Regions from separate parts of the Stenotrophomonas chelatiphaga genome, predicted to be linked through region 2. Evidence: riboswitches for the same ligand, from Rfam matches in the RefSeq annotation. Region 2 holds a riboswitch; the other holds the start of a gene.
The links. A riboswitch is a leader RNA that binds a small molecule or an ion and turns the genes downstream of it on or off. The one in region 2 is predicted to bind thiamine pyrophosphate.
Positions count from the first base shown of each region.

Region 1: linked by a shared signal. The riboswitch ahead of RTX79_RS11165 (TonB-dependent siderophore receptor) and the one ahead of thiC (phosphomethylpyrimidine synthase ThiC) in region 2 are both predicted to bind thiamine pyrophosphate.

Region 1 is NZ_DAMBRS010000007.1:160,232-168,680, forward strand. Features, by position in the region: gene RTX79_RS11145 (phosphocholine-specific phospholipase C) at 1-1,665, opposite strand, end outside; gene RTX79_RS11150 (TonB-dependent receptor) at 1,662-4,028, opposite strand; gene RTX79_RS11155 (hypothetical protein) at 4,309-4,617, shown strand; gene RTX79_RS11160 (phosphotransferase enzyme family protein) at 4,762-5,898, shown strand; TPP riboswitch at 5,940-6,035, shown strand; gene RTX79_RS11165 (TonB-dependent siderophore receptor) at 6,103-8,274, shown strand; gene pnuC (nicotinamide riboside transporter PnuC) at 8,271-8,449, shown strand, end outside.
Region 2 is NZ_DAMBRS010000021.1:28,885-37,333, forward strand. Features, by position in the region: gene RTX79_RS17685 (TonB-dependent receptor) at 1-1,183, opposite strand, end outside; gene RTX79_RS17690 (helix-turn-helix transcriptional regulator) at 1,231-2,130, opposite strand; gene RTX79_RS17695 (winged helix-turn-helix domain-containing protein) at 2,256-4,604, opposite strand; gene RTX79_RS17700 (ion channel) at 4,855-5,532, opposite strand; gene thiC (phosphomethylpyrimidine synthase ThiC) at 5,618-7,414, opposite strand; TPP riboswitch at 7,497-7,597, opposite strand; gene RTX79_RS17710 (BCCT family transporter) at 7,800-8,449, shown strand, end outside.

The sequences.
Region 1 (8,449 bases), on a different contig from region 2:
GTGCAGCACGGCGGCGGCGCCCTCGCAGGCCAGCGTCAGCCGGACCTCTGCAGCCTCCGCATCGGTCTGGATAGCCACGCCGGGGCGGTAGGGCAGCGCACGCGCGGGACGTATCCCGGGCTCCTGTCGCGCCGGCTGCAGGGCCTGCGGGGGCACCGGCACGGTCCGCGCCGGCAGGGCAGCGGCGCGCGCGGCGGTTGCGGCCGTGGCCGGCAATGCGTGCGCGAACGGGCGGTTGTCGGTCTGGGAGAAGTCGAAGGCGTCGGTCAGGTCGCCACACACCGCGCGCCGCCACGCTGAGATATCCGGCGCAGCCACGCCGAAGCGCCGCTCGATCAGGCGGATCACCGAAGTGTGGTCGTAGACCTGCGAATCCACCCAGCCACCGCGGCTCCACGGAGAAATGACGTACATCGGCACGCGCGGCCCCAACCCATAGGGTCGGCCACGCAGCGCGGCTTCGTCCTGCTTTTCATTGCCCGGCGATGGATGCCGGTGGTACTCGCCTGCGGTATCCACCACCGAAGCACCGGCCCATCCAGCGGCCAGCGCGGGGTCGGCCGAAGGCGGCGCCGGCGGCGGCATGTGGTCGAAGAATCCATCGTTCTCATCGAACATCAGCAGCAGCGCGGTGCGGCTCCACACCGTTGGAGCGGCGGTCAGTGCGTCCAGTACCTGCGCGGTGTAGGCCGCGCCCTGTGCCGGACTGGACGGGCCCGGGTGCTCGCTGCCGGCGGCATCGGCAATCAGGAAGCTGACCTGTGGCAGGCGCCCGTCCAGTACGTCCTGGCGCAGCTGCTCCAGTCCGCGCGTGCTGACCGCGCGTTCGCGCAGTTCGGCGTCATGCCCGGGCGCGTTCCGCCAGGCCTGTCGGAACGCCTCGAACCCCGCCAGCGGGTTGTCGGTGAAGTTGTCGGACATGTCCTGGTAGATGCGCCAGTCCACGCCCGCCTGCTGCAGCCGTTCGACATACGTGGTCCAGGTGTAGGACGCGGCGTGGCCGCCCAGCTCCGGGAAGTTGTCGTGCGAGTTGGCGACCGCGGGGCCGCCGGCCTGCGCCTGCGGATCATTGTGGCCGGTCCACAGGAACAGCCGGTTCGGGTTGGTGCCGGCCTGCATCGCGCAGTGGTAGGCATCGCAGACGGTGAACGCTTCGGCCAGCGCGAACTGGAACGGCAGGTCGGCGCGCTGGTAATAGCCCATCGCATGGTCCTGCTTGGCCGCCGGCCAGTGCGCCATGCGCCCGTGGTCCCACGCCTTCTGCGCATCAGGCCAGGTGTGCGGGGTACCTTCCACGCGCATGTGGCCGAAGTGCGCAGCGGTATCCAGCGCGAACGGGGCGATGCCGTGGGTGCCGGCGGCGTTGGGCTGCAGCCACAGCGTGCGGGTCGGGTGGCCAGGCTGCAGCGGCGGGGCCGGCGGCACGAAACGGTCACCGAAACCGCGAACGCCGGGCAGGGTGCCGAAGTAATGGTCGAACGAGCGGTTTTCCTGCATCAACACGACGATGTGCTGCAGGTCCTGCAGGCTGCGCGTGCGCGCGTCCGGGGCGATCGCCGCCGCGCGCGCGATGCTCGGCATCAGCGCGGCGATGCCGGCCGCCACGCCGCCCTGCAGCAGGCGGCGGCGGCCGCTATCGTGCGGTGTGTGCTGCTGTTCGCTCACAGATCTACCCGTACCGAGAAGCCCACGGTGCGCGGTGCACCGATGAACGCAGTATCGCTGCCATCCACCCCGGACAGGTAGCGGCGGTCGGTGAGGTTGCTGACCACGAAGCTGGCGCCCACGCCCTTCAGCTTCGGCGACAGGTCCTGCAGGTCGAAGCCGATATTGGCGTTGAATACCGTGGCCGACGGCAGCCTGTTGGCGTTGGACGCGTCCAGGTAGCGCTCACCCAGGTAGCGGCCGGACACGCCGAAGTTCCAGCGTTCGCCCTGCCAGTCGGCCGACATCACCAGGATGTGGCGCGGCTGCCCGATCACATCAGCTCCGTCGACGATGCCCAGTTCGGCATCGCGCGCGGCGTTGCCACTGCCCAGGTATTCGGAGCGGTTGTAGGTGTAGGCCCCGTTGATGCGCCACCCGTTGTCCCAGCCGTAGCCCAGCGCGGCTTCCACGCCGGTGCTTTCCACGCCACCGAAGTTTTCGTAGACGCCATCGGTCTCGTCCAGGTAGTCGATGCCATCGGCCAGGCGCGCGGGCAGGTAGACGATGCGGTTGTCGAACTTGATGTTGTACAGGGTGATCGAGCCGGTCAGCGGCCAGCGGCTGACGCGCACGCCCAGTTCGATGTTGTCCGCGGTTTCCGGTTCCACCCGCGCGAAGCGCTGCGCATCGGTTTCGCCGAGCACGCCGGATGGAATGGCGGCGAAGTTCTGCGAGTAACCGGCGAAGGCTTCCAGGCCCTGCACCGGCAGCGTCCAGGTGGCACCGGCGGACAGCAGCGGGTCGGACTTCGAATCCGAACGCACGTTCTCCGCCGCCCCGATCGTGCGCTGGCGTTTCTGGTCGACGAAGAACTGCTTGACGCCTACGCGTGCACTGAACGGGCCGAAGCGGGCCACGTCTTCGACGTAGTACATCTGCTCGTCCACCTTGTAGCGGTCTTCGAACTGCACCCAGTACGGCACGTTGTCGAAGGAGATATCCGTGCCGACGTTGAGCAGGCGGTGCCAATCGCGGCGCACGCGGCGGTCCACGTTTTCCACCCAGACGCCACCGCGCACGGTGTTGTCGATACGGCCGAAATCCTGCTTCCATTCCACGTCCGCGGTGAAGCCGGCGCGGTCGTTGTCGTAGTGCGAGTGGCGATAGGACTGGACGCCCTGCACCCCTGCGGCATAGCAGTTGGGGTCGTACTCGGCAGTGAAGCCGGCACGCGGCGTGCAGCCGGGGATCACCTGCGCGGCGCTGCCATCGGGGTTGACGAAATAGAACTGGCCCAAAGCGGAGCCCCCGTACACGGTGTCGCCGCCGCGATACTCGGATTCCGGATTGCCCGCACCGTCTTCGCGTGCCTGCACCAGGTAGGGCGGCAGCCAGTCGCCACGGCCTTCCATCCTGTGCGCGTAGCCGGCCACGCTGGCCTTGAAACCCGTGCCGCCGTCGAACGCAGCACGCAGGTAGCCGAAGGTGTTCTCGCGCAGCGCACGCGAGCCGGAGCGGAAGTTCTGGTCCAGGTTCGGGATGCCGGTCAGGTTGCCGACCAGGCCATCGCGGTCCGGGTTGGTAGCGAAACTGGCCGGCGAAACGCTGGTGTATTCCGGTTCGTTGGCATCGTTGTAGGAGGCGTAACCGCTCAGCGTCCAGCGATCCAGTTCGGTGACGAACCTGGCGGCTAGGTGGTCGTTGCTGGTGCGACCGCTGCCGTCGATCCAGTCGCGTACCTCGGCCGAGGAAGCGCTGATCCAGGCGCGGGTGTGTCCGGCCAGCAGGCCGGTATCGAAGCGGGCGTAATACTTGCGCGCGTCGTTGTCACCGCCGCCAACGACGAAGCGCACGCGCTGTTCCTGCAGCGGATCGCTGGTGAGGAAGTTCAGCGTGCCGCCCAGCGCTTCGTTGGAGCGCGATGAGATGTCCGCCGTACCCTGGCTGACTTCCACCGTTTCCAGGTCCAGGGTGTCGATGTAGCGGTTGGCCAGCGAGCCGCCGCCGTAGCCGGACCCACCATTGGGCAGGCCGTCGATGGTGGTGCCGATCTGCTGCGTATCGCGGTTGGTGACGAAGCCGCGCATGCTGATCTGCGTGCCCCACACCGATGAACCGGTGGCATCAGCCTCGCTGACCACCACGCCGGGCAACTCGTTGAGCGCGTTGTTGACACTGCTCAGGATGGTCTGCCGGTTGAGGGTTTCCTTGCTGACCGAGGTCTTGGAATAGCTGGTGGCCTGGCCGATCACCTGCACCTGGTCGAGCGTGCGCGCATCGTCGGCGGGGGCCACGTCGTTGGCGTATGCCTGCAGGGCGGGCAACAGCATCACGCTGAGCAGGGAGGCGCGGGGCAAACGGCGAAGTCCGGGAACAGGCATCGGGTCAGTTCATGGGGTGGGGTCCGCCGGAGTATTGGCAGAGGGAATGACGCGGGCATGACATTCCGAGGATGTTTCATTCCCGCAGGTGCTCGGCTGTAGATGAGCACGCCGACGGCTTGCCATAGGGAAGAAATATGCGCCGACGCGATGTCGTTGATTGGACGCAATTCGTGATCGGAATAGCGAAAGACATTCCCACGCGAATCCTATAGTCAGTCCCGCACGCAGACGTTCCCAACCTGCTTGCCTTACTCACTACCTTCTTCAGAGGTCCATCATGGTCCGCGTGAACGTAATTTCTTCTTTGCTCTTCGCCGTCGTGCTTTGCCCCTTTGCCGCAACCGCCAAGCTCCCCCTGCTGGCTCCCTTGGCATCGACTGAGGACTGCAACGCGGAGTGGAGCCGTTCTTCTGCGTCGCGCAGCTGCGACGCAGCTGTTTTCGGACGGCCCGGCCTGACCTGCCGCGTCGAGGCCTCGTGCGCCAGACCGACCGGTGGTCGAGTGGAGAACAAGTACGATCTGGATTACAACCAGGTTCGCAATCTGGTCAATTGCAATGGTCGACTCAAAGTAGGCGGCTGTTGACCGAACGGCCCCAGCCCCGCTGAAGTGCCAAGCGGTCGATACGGGGGTGTGCGGATTGATGACGGCAGCTGGTTACAGGATGCGCAGCGGCTGCGCTGTGCCTTGATCGGCGGAGTACCATGGCGTCCCTGCTGAAGCCTGCCCATGACCACTCCTGCCCACCACGTCCAAGGCCTCGACAACGACGAGGTCCCAGCCGACTGGCCTGCGATCAGCGCCGGCGAGATCGCGTGGCTGCAGCAGCGTTTCGTGCAGCTGCACGGCGACTGCCGGTTGCTGTGGCACAGCCCGCGGCCGTTTTCCGCAGCGGCGTTGGTGGAAGGCCAGCAGGGGCGCTACTTCATCAAGCGCCATCACCACAGCGTGCGCAGCGCTGCGGTGCTGTCCGAAGAGCATCGCTTCATCGCGCACCTGGCCGCCCATGGGGTGCCCGTGGCACGCGTCATCGCCGACCAGGATGGCGCGACGGCGGTGCCGCACGGTGACTGGACCTTCGAGGTACATGCCGAAGGCGCGGGGCAGGACCTGTACCGCGACGTGCCTTCGTGGACGCCGCCGGCCAGCGTGGAACAGGCCTGGCAGGCCGGGCGCATGTTGGCCCTGCTGCACACCGCCTCGGACAGCTTCCACGCACCGCAGCGGGCGACCCACCTGCTGGTCGCGCGCGATGACCTGATCCGCGCCGAGGACCCGATCGCGCTGCTCAGCGCGCAGTTGCCCGGACGTCCCGGGCTGGCCGCTTACCTGGCCGACAAACCGTGGCAGGCCGACCTGCATCGCGCGATCCTGCCCTGGCACGGCGGGCTGGCCGCACGGCTGGCCGCCGAGCCCCGCCTGTGGGGCCACAACGACTGGCATGTGTCCAACCTGCTGTGGCAGACCGGCAGCGGCGCCAGCACGGTCAGCACCGTACTCGATTTCGGGCTGGCCTCGCCCACCAGCGCACTGTACGACCTGGCTACGGCGATCGAACGCAATGCCGTCGCGTGGCTGCAACTGGACCGCGGCGCACAGGCGGTACGCGGTGACATCGCGTTGGCACTGCTGGTCGGCTACCGCGATGCGCGGACGCTGTCGGCCGACCAGGTCCGGCTGCTGGCCGACCTGCTGCCCGTGGTCCACCTGGATTTCGCGCTGTCCGAAGTGGAGTATTTCCACGCCATCACCGGCTCCCGCGCCAACGCCGACGTGGCCTACCGGACCTTCCTGCTCGGCCACGCCGACTGGTTCCGCACCCCCGCCGGGCAAGGCCTGCTGGCCACGCTGCGCGGCGCCGCCTGAGCGGCTGATTCGCTTCTTCGGCCGTTTTGGTGTGAAATGAGGGCCTGAAGCGGGGGTGCCTGGTTTGACCAGGCTGAGAGAGTCCCTTGGAACCTGATCCGGTTTGCACCGGCGTAGGGAGCTTTGAGCAGCAAGCGCATGGGCCCGCAGGGCCACTGCGCGCGCGCCGTCGCTTCGTCTTTCTTCCTGTTGATGACGAATCGAATGAACCGCTGCCTGCGCCCTACGCTGTTGACCGTTGCCCTCTGTGCCGCGCTGCCGCTGCACGCTGCCGAGGCCAGCGCCGAATCCTCCCCGCGTTCCCCGACTGAACTGGCTGCCGTGCGCGTGCAGGCCCAGCAGGCCCCGGCCGCCACCACGCCGTCGAGCAGCTTCGGTGCGGCCAGCTGGAAGGACACCCCGGCCTCGGTGAACGTGCTGGACCGTAGCCTGCTGGACAGCCGCCAGGTGCGCACGCTGAGCGAAGTCGCCGCCAACGATGCCTCGCTGGGCGACAGCTACGCGCCGGTCGGCTATTACCAGAACATCGCCATCCGTGGCTTCGGGCTGGATACCGCCACCGGTTACCGCTTCAATGGCCTGGCCACCACCGGCGAGCAGCGCATCGCGCTGGAGAACATCCAGCAGGTGGAAATCCTGAAGGGCGAGGCCGGGCTGGCGGCCGGGGTGATGGCGCCGGGCGGCATCATCAACTACGTCGGCAAGCGCGCTGCCGAAGTGCGCACCGTCACCCTGGGGACTGATTCGGAAGGCACCCGCTATACCGCTGTGGACGTGGGCCACTGGCTGACGCCGCGCTTCGGCGTGCGCGTCAATGCTGCATGGGAAGACAGCGCGTCCTACATCGACCACGCCGACGGGCGTCGCAACTTCTATTCGCTGGCCGCGGACTGGCTGATCGGCGAACGCGGCAAGCTGGAGGTGGATGCCAACTACCAGACCAGCGCGCAGCGTTCGGCATCGGGCTTCCAGCTGCTGGGCGCGACCGAGCTGCCGCGCGCGGTGGACCGCTCGAAGATGCTGGGCTACCAGCCGTGGCAGCAGCCGGTCGGCATCGCCAGCACCAACCTGACCGCCCTGCACACCTTTGAACTGGGTCCACGCTGGCAGTCGCGGGTGTCGGCCAGCCACAGCCGTTCGGTGATCGATGACAACGTGGCCTTCGCCTACGGCTGCTACTACGCCGCGCAGTGCGCCGATGGCAGCGTGCCGGGCAACTATTTCGCGCCCAATGGCGACTATGACATCTACGATTACCGCAGCCCGGACGACACCCGGGTCAACCAGGAACTGCGCGCCGAACTGCGTGGCAGCGTCGACACCGGCCGCGTCACCCACCAGATGAGCTTCGGCGCAGATACCTTCCGGCGTACGGTGGACAAGCGCCAGAACGTCAACGAGTACGTCGGCACGGCCAACATCCATGATCCGCAGGTGCCGGTGTTCGCGCCCTCGCCGCTGCAGCCCGGCGCCTCCGTGCGTCGCCTGGACAGCCGCCAGGATGGCCTGTTCGTTCTGGACCGCATGCGCTTCGGCGATGACTGGCAGTGGCTGGCCGGCGGGCGCATGGTGCGCCTGGACGAACGCGCCTATGACAAGCGCGGCAACCCGGAACGGCACAGCCGGATCTCTCGCTTCCTGCCGCAGACCGCGCTGATCTGGAACGCGACCGACCAGGTGAACGCCTACGTCAGCTACGTGCGCGGCATTTCGCTGGGCCAGGAGGCCCCGTTCTGGACGTCCAACGACGGCGAGTTCCTGCCACCGGTGCTGTCGCGGCAGCTGGAAGTGGGCATCAAGTATGGCGCCACCGATGCGTTGACCCTGGGTGCGGCGATCTTCCGCACCAGCCAGCCCTTCCAGTACGCCAAGGCCGACGACAGCGATGCCGGCTTCACCTTCGTGCAGGAAGGCCAGCAGACCCACACCGGGCTGGAACTGACCGCCAACGGGCGCATCACCGAGCAGCTGCAGGTCACTGCCAGCGCCAGCGTGCTGCAGGCGCGTGCACGCGATACCGCCACCGCCGCCTACGAAGGCCACCAGCTGGTCAACGTACCGAAAACGCGGGCCACCGTGCACCTGGACTACGCGCTGCCGTTCGCCACCGGCGTGGGCGTCACCGGCGGCTGGCGCTATGCCGCGTCCAACACCGCCACGGTGGATGGCAGCGTGCGCGCCCCCAGCTACAGCGTGGTCGACCTCGGCCTGCGTTACCAGCACACGCTGCGCCAGCAGCCGGTGACGTGGCGGCTGTCGGTGGACAACGTGTTCGACACGTTCTACTGGCGTGATACCGGCAGCAGCGCCGGTGACTACTACCTGTTCGCCGGTGCGCCGCGGCAGGCGCGCCTGTCGGTCACCATCGCGCTATGAACGCCGAACTGCTGGAGTGGTCGGCCGCGGCACTGAGCATCGCCGGCGTGTGGCTGATGACGCGGCGGCGGCTGATCGGCTGGCCGATCGGGCTGGCCTCGGTGGCGCTGTATGCGCTGGTGTTCGCCGAGGCCCGCCTGTATTCGGACACGCTGCTGCAGGTGGTGTTCGGTGG
Region 2 (8,449 bases):
AGAAGCCGCTGATGGTCGGCGCGAAGCGCGTGGTCTTCAGCTGGCTTTCGGTGGTGCGCGGCACTTCCCACAGGCGGCGACGGAAATCGATGTCCTGGCCCAGCGGATTGAAGGCGCTGTCAGCCGACAGCGGGGTGCCGAAGGCCTGCGACTGGTACGGGTAGCCGGCGATCTGCTGGAACGTGTTGCGCTCGTTGTAGAGCACATCGGTGTTCAGGCTGATCGAGTCGGTGAAGTCGTAGGTACCGTTGATGTACAGCGACTTGCGCTCCACGCCGGTCAGCGCGGTCATCTGCTGGTTGGCGTTGGACCACTCATTCTGGGTCAGCGGGTGGTAATCAGCCGCATTCAGCGGGTTGCCACCGGCGTTCAGGGTCTGCCACACGGCCGACGCGCTTTCGCAGTTGTACACATTCGGGTTGCACCAGCTGCCGTTCTGGCTCAGTGCGCTCCAGGTGGCCGGGGTCGAGTTCGGACCGCGGTTGCCGTCCTTGCTGTACCAACGGTCCTTGGCGAAGACCGGATCGGCCTTGTTGTACTCAGCCGACAGGGTCAGGCTGCCGCGCTCGCCGGTCGCACCCAGGGTCATCGAGTACTGTTCGGTGTTGCCGTCGCCTTCGCCGTACTGACCGAAGTAGGCAGTGGCTTCGCCACCTTCCACGTTCTTGCGGGTGATCACGTTGACCACGGCGGCAATCGCGTCGGAACCGTAGATGGCCGAGGCGCCGTCCTTCAGCACTTCGATGCGCTCCACGGCGCCCATCGGGATCTGCGACAGATCCTGCAGGCCCGAGGTGGTCGCGCCGAGGCGCTTGCCGTTCATCAGCACCAGGGTGCGCTCAGCGCCCAGGTTGCGGATATCGACGTAGTAGCCACCCACGTTCTCACCCGAAGCCAGCGACTCCGAACGGGAGATCGCCGGGGAACCGGCCGAGGTCAGGTTGTTCAGCACGTCGGCGACCGAGGAGAAGCCCTGCTTTTCCAGGCTCTCGCGGCTCAGCGTCAGGACCGGCTGCTGGGTTTCAACGTTGGCTGCGCGGATGCGCGAGCCGGTGACCGAGATGCGATCCAGGTCGGTGGTGCCTGCTGCGGCTTCCTGCGCCGAGGCGAAGCTCGGGCTCAGCGCCAGCGCAATGCCGGCCGGCAGCATGCCCAGCCGCACGGCGGGGGTACGGAAATTCATGTCTCTCTCCAAGGTACGTTAGTGGCGTGTTAAAACGCCATCAAACGTTACGATTGTGTTGCGATCCTTGGTTTGCGTGATGCAGCGAGAGACTTTGCCGAATGTGGCGACAGCTTGGCGGCACTTTCACGATAATGCGACGCGGACGTACCAAAACGGGCGCGGAAGGCCCGTGCGAAGCTGCAGCAGTTGTCGAATCCGCTGGCCGAGGCGACTTCGCCGATCATCATGTCCGTATCGCGCAGCAGGTCGGCCGCGCGTTCCAGCCGCAGCCGTGCCGACAGGGCCTGCGGGCTTTCTTCGTACAGGCTCTGGAAGGTCTTGGACAGGTACCAGCTGGAGAAATTGGTCAGTTCCGCCAGTTCACCGATGCGCACCACGCGGTGGCTGTTGCCTTCCAGGTACAGGCGGGCCCGCTGCATGCGACCGAACACCTGGCGCTTGCGGCTGCGCGAGCGGCCCGGGCACCGCTGCACGGTACCGGCCATCGTGCGCTGCAGCGACGCGAGGTGCAGCAGCATCGGGCGCAGCGCCTGGGCCGGCAGGCCACTGTCCAGCGCATCGCGCCACAGCCGCAGCGCAACGCGCAGCTCGGCCGGCTTCATCAGGCCGCGGCCGGCATACAGGCCGCAATCGGCAAGCTCCATCAGCATGCGCATGGCGTCGGCGTTCAGCGCCAGGCCGATGCACAGGCCACTGCGGCCGGCCTGCACCAGCGGACGCGATTCCTTCTCGAACGCGATCCACTCGCCACGGCGCATCCGGAACCGCCCCTCCTTGGCCTCCACCCACGCACTGCCGCGGACCTGGATCCACACGGTGAAACAGCTACCGGCGGTCTGCAGGCTGCCCAGGCGGGCCACGCTCAGGCAGATCGGCGTCGCGTCATCGGGCGACTTGTCGAGGGAGATCGTTTGACCGCGATCGGCCAGGGAGAGCTGACGCATGGAGCACCACGTATTTGCCAATACAGGGTGTCTGTTTTGCCAAATGAGGCGTCAGCGGTCAGGACGTTGCGACGACTTCGTGGCGAAATCGACACGATGTCGGTACGAAAAACTTACGAAACCATTTATGGCTTTATTTTCAAAGACTTGACGAAGGCAGGGAAGACCTCGGCGGGCTGCTCGGTCAGCGGCATCACGCCGATGTCGGCGCCGTCGGTCACTGCCAGCGACACATACACGTCATTTCCGTCAAAGCTGCTGCTGAATCCATTGCCCGCACTGAGCCGGGTCGCATCCAGGCAGCGCGAAACTGCCTCGGCTCCGCTTCCGATGCGCAGCAGGCCGGAGCTGCACGTCGCCGATTCATCCAGATAGTCGACGCGTCCGCTGCCGGCCACCGACCACGCACGGTAGCGCCAGCGCGAGGGCTTGTCGGCGCTCAGCTGCTGCACGCTGGCAGGGCTCAGCGACGCATCCACCGACCACAGGCCGCTGGCGCCCAGGTGGGTGAACACCACGCGCTTCTGTTCGCCATCGAAGCGGGCCTGCGAGACGCCGTAAAGCGTCGCCAGCCGCTGCCAGTTGCGGCGGTCATACAGGCTCAACCGCGTGCGCTGGTCATCGCCGCGCTCGATCAGCAGCAGCCGGTCGGGATCATCGGTGTACAGCGCCTGCAAGGGGCGGGCGACCGGCACCGGCAGCACCCGCAGTTGTTCGTCGCGCGGCGTGATTTCATAGACATGGGGAACCCCCTGGTCGTCTCGCCCCAGCACCAGCAGATGGCGGCTGTCGGTGGACCACGCCGGAGGCTGCCGGGTATCCGGACGCAGCCCCTCGATCGGTCGCAGCGACGACGGATGCTGCAGATCCGCCCACCACAGCGCGTAACTGCCGGACCGGTCCGAAGCAAACACCAGCTGGCGATCATCGGGGGCCAGCATCGGCTGGCTGTCGCGGCTGCTGGAGGCAAACAGCCGCTGCGCGGCGGCGGGCCCGTTCACCGGCACCTTGTACAGGCCGAACTGCGCCTTGCGATGCACGAACGCCAGCAGGTTGGCCGATCTGGCCACTGCCGGCCACTGCGCGTCGTCCAGGCCGAGGTCGCGCAGCGTGCGTGACTCGCTGTCCAGTTGATACAGGCGCGCTTCGCTGTCCACCCGGCGACCGAACACGATCTGGCGGCTGTCACCCAGCCAGGCCCAGCCACGGAACTCGGCGGCATCGTCGGTCAGCTGTTCCAACGGCCCGCCTTCGGCCGGCATCCGCCACAGGTCACCGATCTGCGGGTTGCGCACGAACACCAGCCAGCGCCCGTCCGGCGAAATCCGCGGGGCGTAATCGAAATCGTCCTTGTGCGCGGCGTACGGCAACGCCTGCCAGCGCCCACTGGCAAGGTCCAGCACGCGGATCCCGCGGTGCGCGAAGACGCCCACCATGCTGCCGAACACCAGCCCGCGCCCGTCCGGCGTCCAGTCGAAACTGAGCAGCTCGGTGCCATCGCAGCGTGTCGCCTGGCGCAGGTTGCCGCCGGTGGCACTGGCGATCAGCACTTCGCAGCGGCCATCGCCAAAGAAGCGCGCAAACGCGATCTCGCGACCATCCGGTGACCAGTTCGGGAAGCGGTCCACCGCCCCATCCGGCCGCTCCACCAGGGTGCGCGCCGGCGCATTGCCGGAGGTCTGCACCTTGATCTGGCCGCCGCCCTCTTCCTCGCTGGCTTCGTAGGCGACCTGCGATCCATCCGGCGACAGCGTGGGATAGGTCTGGAAGCCCGCGCTGGCGGTGATCAACCGATACGGACGCTGTGGGCTGCCGATCACCCGCGTGCCGTTCTCCACCGCCGCATCCACCGCCGAGGGAGCCGTACTGCGATGCATCAGCATCCAGCCCATCACCCCCAGAGCCAGCACCATTGCCAGTCCGATCCCCAGCAGCACCCAACGGCGGATGCGCCGCCAGCCCCGTCGCGGGCGCACCGGCGCCAGCAGCAGCGCATCGGCGGGGATCGTCGCAGCGTCGATCGCGCCCGGCGTGGCCACCGAGGTCGCCGGCTGATCGCCCAAGGGCGGCAGGACGCCGGACGCGGCCGACAGCGGCTGCGCTGCACCAGGGTCCACCGGACTCACCGCACTCACCGCCACCAGCAGGCGGTAGCCGGTCTTGGCGATGGTTTCGATGTAGGGCGTGCCCGCTTCATCGTCGCCAGCGAACGCCTTGCGCAGCTGGGTCACGGCCTGGGTCAGCACATCGTTGGTCGGCAGCGTGTCCGGCCAGACCTCGGCGAACAGCTCATCGCGGGTGACCACCCGTCCATTGCTGCGCACAAGCACACGCAGCACGCCCACCGCCTTCGGGGTGAGCCTGCGAAGTCGCCGCGCGCCGGGCACCTGCACTTCGCGTGACGACAAGGTCACGGTGCATTCGCCGATGCGCAGGACATCTGCATCATGGAAAGGGCTGTCGCTGATGGTCATCTATCTCGAACGCGGGCGGCAGGCGGGATGCCAGCAGGCGAGCGTGAGTGACCAGAAAGGGCAATCGCGAACAGCCAGACTCTGCAAACAGCATGAACCCATAACGCAAATGAATCGAAGCGCGCGAATACTAGCCTATGCGAGTTAACCGCACATGCTGCGGCGGACATCAGGCACTCTCTCGCCCACGTATTCAGATAATCAGTTTCACTATTCGCGCCTTCCGGGGCGCGATTTTTTTATCTGCCATTCATTTTCGTTGATGCTCGAGCATGGTCAGACCGACCAGCCGGGAGACCACCAGCGCCACGTACATGACCCCGCAGAACTGCGCCAGCATTACCAATGCGCGGGCCTGGGGGTGCACCGGCACCACGTCACTGAGGCCGACGCCGGACAATAAGCTGAAGCTGAGATAAAGCAGCTCCATCCACGTGCGGAATTCGGTGTTGCTGGTGGCCAGGAAACTGCCCGGATACCACTGCTGGCAGACCGAAAACGCGAACGCGAACGCCCAGGCCAGCAAGGTAAATGTCGCACCCGCGGCGAACAGTTCGTCGCGGGTGACTTTATGGTCCTGCAGCATGTAGGCGATCAGCGCGCCGGCGGTATAGAAGTACAGCAGGCTCTCCAGCAGCTGCGCGGTGGTACCGAGCGCGGTCTTGCCGAGCAGCACCGCCGCGATGGAGAACACCACCGATGGAATGGCCAGCAGCAGGGCCAGCCAGGTGCCCAACGGGCTGCGCTGCACCACCCACAGGGCGAGCCCGAGCACCGCGATGCCGAACGTCCCCACCGCCGCCCGCCCCGCGGCGGTGTCATCCATCGCCGGGTACACCAGCACGCCCAGCAGCTGCACGCCGAGCAACCAGGCGGACGGATGGCGACGGGCGATGGCGAGCCAGCGGAGGGTGGGCGGGATGGACATGGCGCGGCCTTGGGGAACGATGGGCGGAGGATACCGGGAGGCCATGTGACGACCAACGATCGTCACCCACTGGAAGCTGCGGTCGTCATGTGGCAGGGCCTGCAGCGGACTGCCCGCGTACTTCCTGGCTGATCTTCATCGAGCAGAACTGCGGGCCGCACATCGAGCAGAAGTGGGCGCTCTTGTGCGCGTCCCTGGGCAGGGTCTGGTCATGCAGCTCCCTGGCCTTCTCAGGGTCCAGCCCGAGGTGGAACTGGTCTTCCCAGCGGAATTCGAAGCGGGCCTTGCTGAGCGCGTTGTCGCGCACCTGCGCGCCGGGGTGGCCCTTGGCCAGGTCCGAGGCATGGGCGGCGATGCGATAGGCCATGATGCCGTCGCGCACGTCCTGGCGGTTGGGCAGGCCCAGGTGCTCCTTGGGGGTGACGTAGCAGAGCATCGCCGTGCCGTACCAGCCGATCATCGCCGCACCGATGGCACTGGTGATGTGGTCGTAGCCCGGCGCGATGTCGGTGGTCAGCGGACCCAGGGTATAGAAAGGCGCCTCGCCGCATTCGCGCAGCTGCCTGTCCATGTTCTCCTTGATCAGGTGCATCGGCACATGGCCCGGGCCCTCCACCATCACCTGCACGTCGTGCTGCCAGGCAACCTTGGTCAACTCGCCAAGGGTTTCCAGTTCAGCGAACTGCGCGGCGTCGTTGGCATCGGCGATGCAGCCCGGGCGCAGCCCGTCGCCCAGCGAAAACGTTACGTCGTAGGCCTTCATGATCTCGCAGATGTCATCGAAATGGGTATGCAGGAAGTTCTCCCTGCGATGCGCCATGCACCATTTGGCCAGGATGCTGCCGCCGCGCGAGACGATGCCGGTGACCCGGCCTGCGGTCAGCGGGACGTGGGCCGCGCGCACGCCGGCGTGCACGGTGAAGTAGTCCACGCCCTGCTCCGCCTGTTCGATCAAGGTATCGCGGAACACCTCCCAACTGAGGTCTTCGGCGCGACCACCGACCTTCTCCAGTGCCTGGTAGATCGGCACGGTGCCGATCGGCACCGGTGAATTGCGGATGATCCATTCACGCGTCTCGTGGATATGTTTTCCGGTGGACAGGTCCATCACCGTATCCGCGCCCCAGCGGATCGCCCAGACCAGTTTCTCCACTTCTTCGGCGATCCCCGAGGACACCGCGCTGTTGCCGATGTTGGCGTTGATCTTGGTCAGGAAGTTGCGGCCGATGATCATCGGCTCGCTTTCCGGATGGTTGATGTTGTTGGGCAGCACCGCGCGCCCACGCGCGATCTCGCTGCGCACGAACTCCGGCGTGATCACCCGCGGGATGGCGGCACCGAAAGACGCTCCCGGATGCTGCTGCAGCAGGCCGGCGTCCTGCACCGCCTGCAGGCGCTGGTTCTCGCGGATCGCAACGAACTCCATCTCCGGGGTGATCAGGCCGGCACGCGCGTAGTGCATCTGGGTCACGTTGGCGCCTGCGCGTGCGCGCAGCGGCTGATGGCGCGTCGGGAAGCGCACCGCGTCCAGCCTCGCATCGCGTTCGCGCGAACGCCCGAACACCGAGCCCAGGCCGTGCTGCGGCCCGCTGTCGGCACGTTCTTCGATCCACTCCCGGCGCAGCGCAGGCAGGCCCGCCGCCAGGTCGATGTGTACTTCGGGATCGGTGTAGGGACCGGAGGTGTCATACACCGCCAGCGGTGCGTTCTCACCGCCGCCGAAGGTGTCCGGCGTCGGGCTGAGCACGATCTCGCGCATCGGCACCCGCAGGTCCGGGCGTGAGCCGGCCACGTGGATCCTGCGCGAGCCCGGGATCGGCCGGGTAACGGATTCGGAAAGCTGCTGCGCCTGCTGCTGCAGGTCCTCGTACGGTGCATTCATCGGGCTTCGTCCAATCAGGTTCGGGGACGAAGCGGCGGTGCAACGACGCACGCGCGCCGACCCCCGCCTGGGGCCCACGCACGGACGGCATTGCAAAGCTTCCCTACGCCGGTATGAGCCGGATCAGGTTCCAAGGGACTATCTCAACCACGGTCATCGACCGCGGTACCCCCGCTTCGGGGCGCATTACAGCACAACCCGGCTGTCGCTGCCGACACCCTGACAGGGTCGTGACGACGCGGCGGTTACCATCACGCCGCGCGTTGTCGCGCCTGCGTATGCAGGCAGATGGCCTGCCGCCGCCCTCCCCGTTGCTGGCATTACGCCGGCGATACACTGCAAGCTTCTGCTCGCTCCCTCATTCACTGATCGGAGAAGCCCCTTCATGGTGTTTCGAATTTCCATCGCACTGGTCGCTGTCCTGGTGCTGCTCGCCGGGCTCACGCCCGACGCCTTCAATTCCGTCGTGCAGACGGTACTGGCCGAAGTGGTACGCGGCGCCGGCTGGCTGTACCTGCTGGTCGTGTTCCTCGCCCTGTCCTTCCTGCTGTACCTGGCGTTTGGCCGCTTCGCCAACCTGCGCATCGGCGGCGAAGATGCCGAGCCGGACTTCTCCCGCGCCAGCTGGATGTCGATGCTGTTTGCCGCCGGCATGGGCATCGGCCTGGTGTTCTGGGGCGCCGCCGAGCCGGTCTCGCACTTCGTCAAGCCGCCGGAAGGCCTGGAGCCGATGGGCATGGAAGCGGCGCGTGCATCGATGCGCTACGCCTTCTTCCACTGGGGCCTGCACCCGTGGGCCATCTACGCACTGATCGGCCTGGCGATGGCCTGGTTCCAGTTCAACCGCAATGGCCGCGGGCTGGTCAGCGACATGCTGCAGCCGATCATCGGCCACCACCATCGCGGCTGGATCGGCCAGTTGGTCAACATCGCCGCGGTGGTCGCCACCGCGATCGGCGTGGCCACCACGCTGGGCTTCGGCACCATCCAGATTGCCGCCGGACTGGAGCGGGTGTTCGGCATCCCGTCCAACGT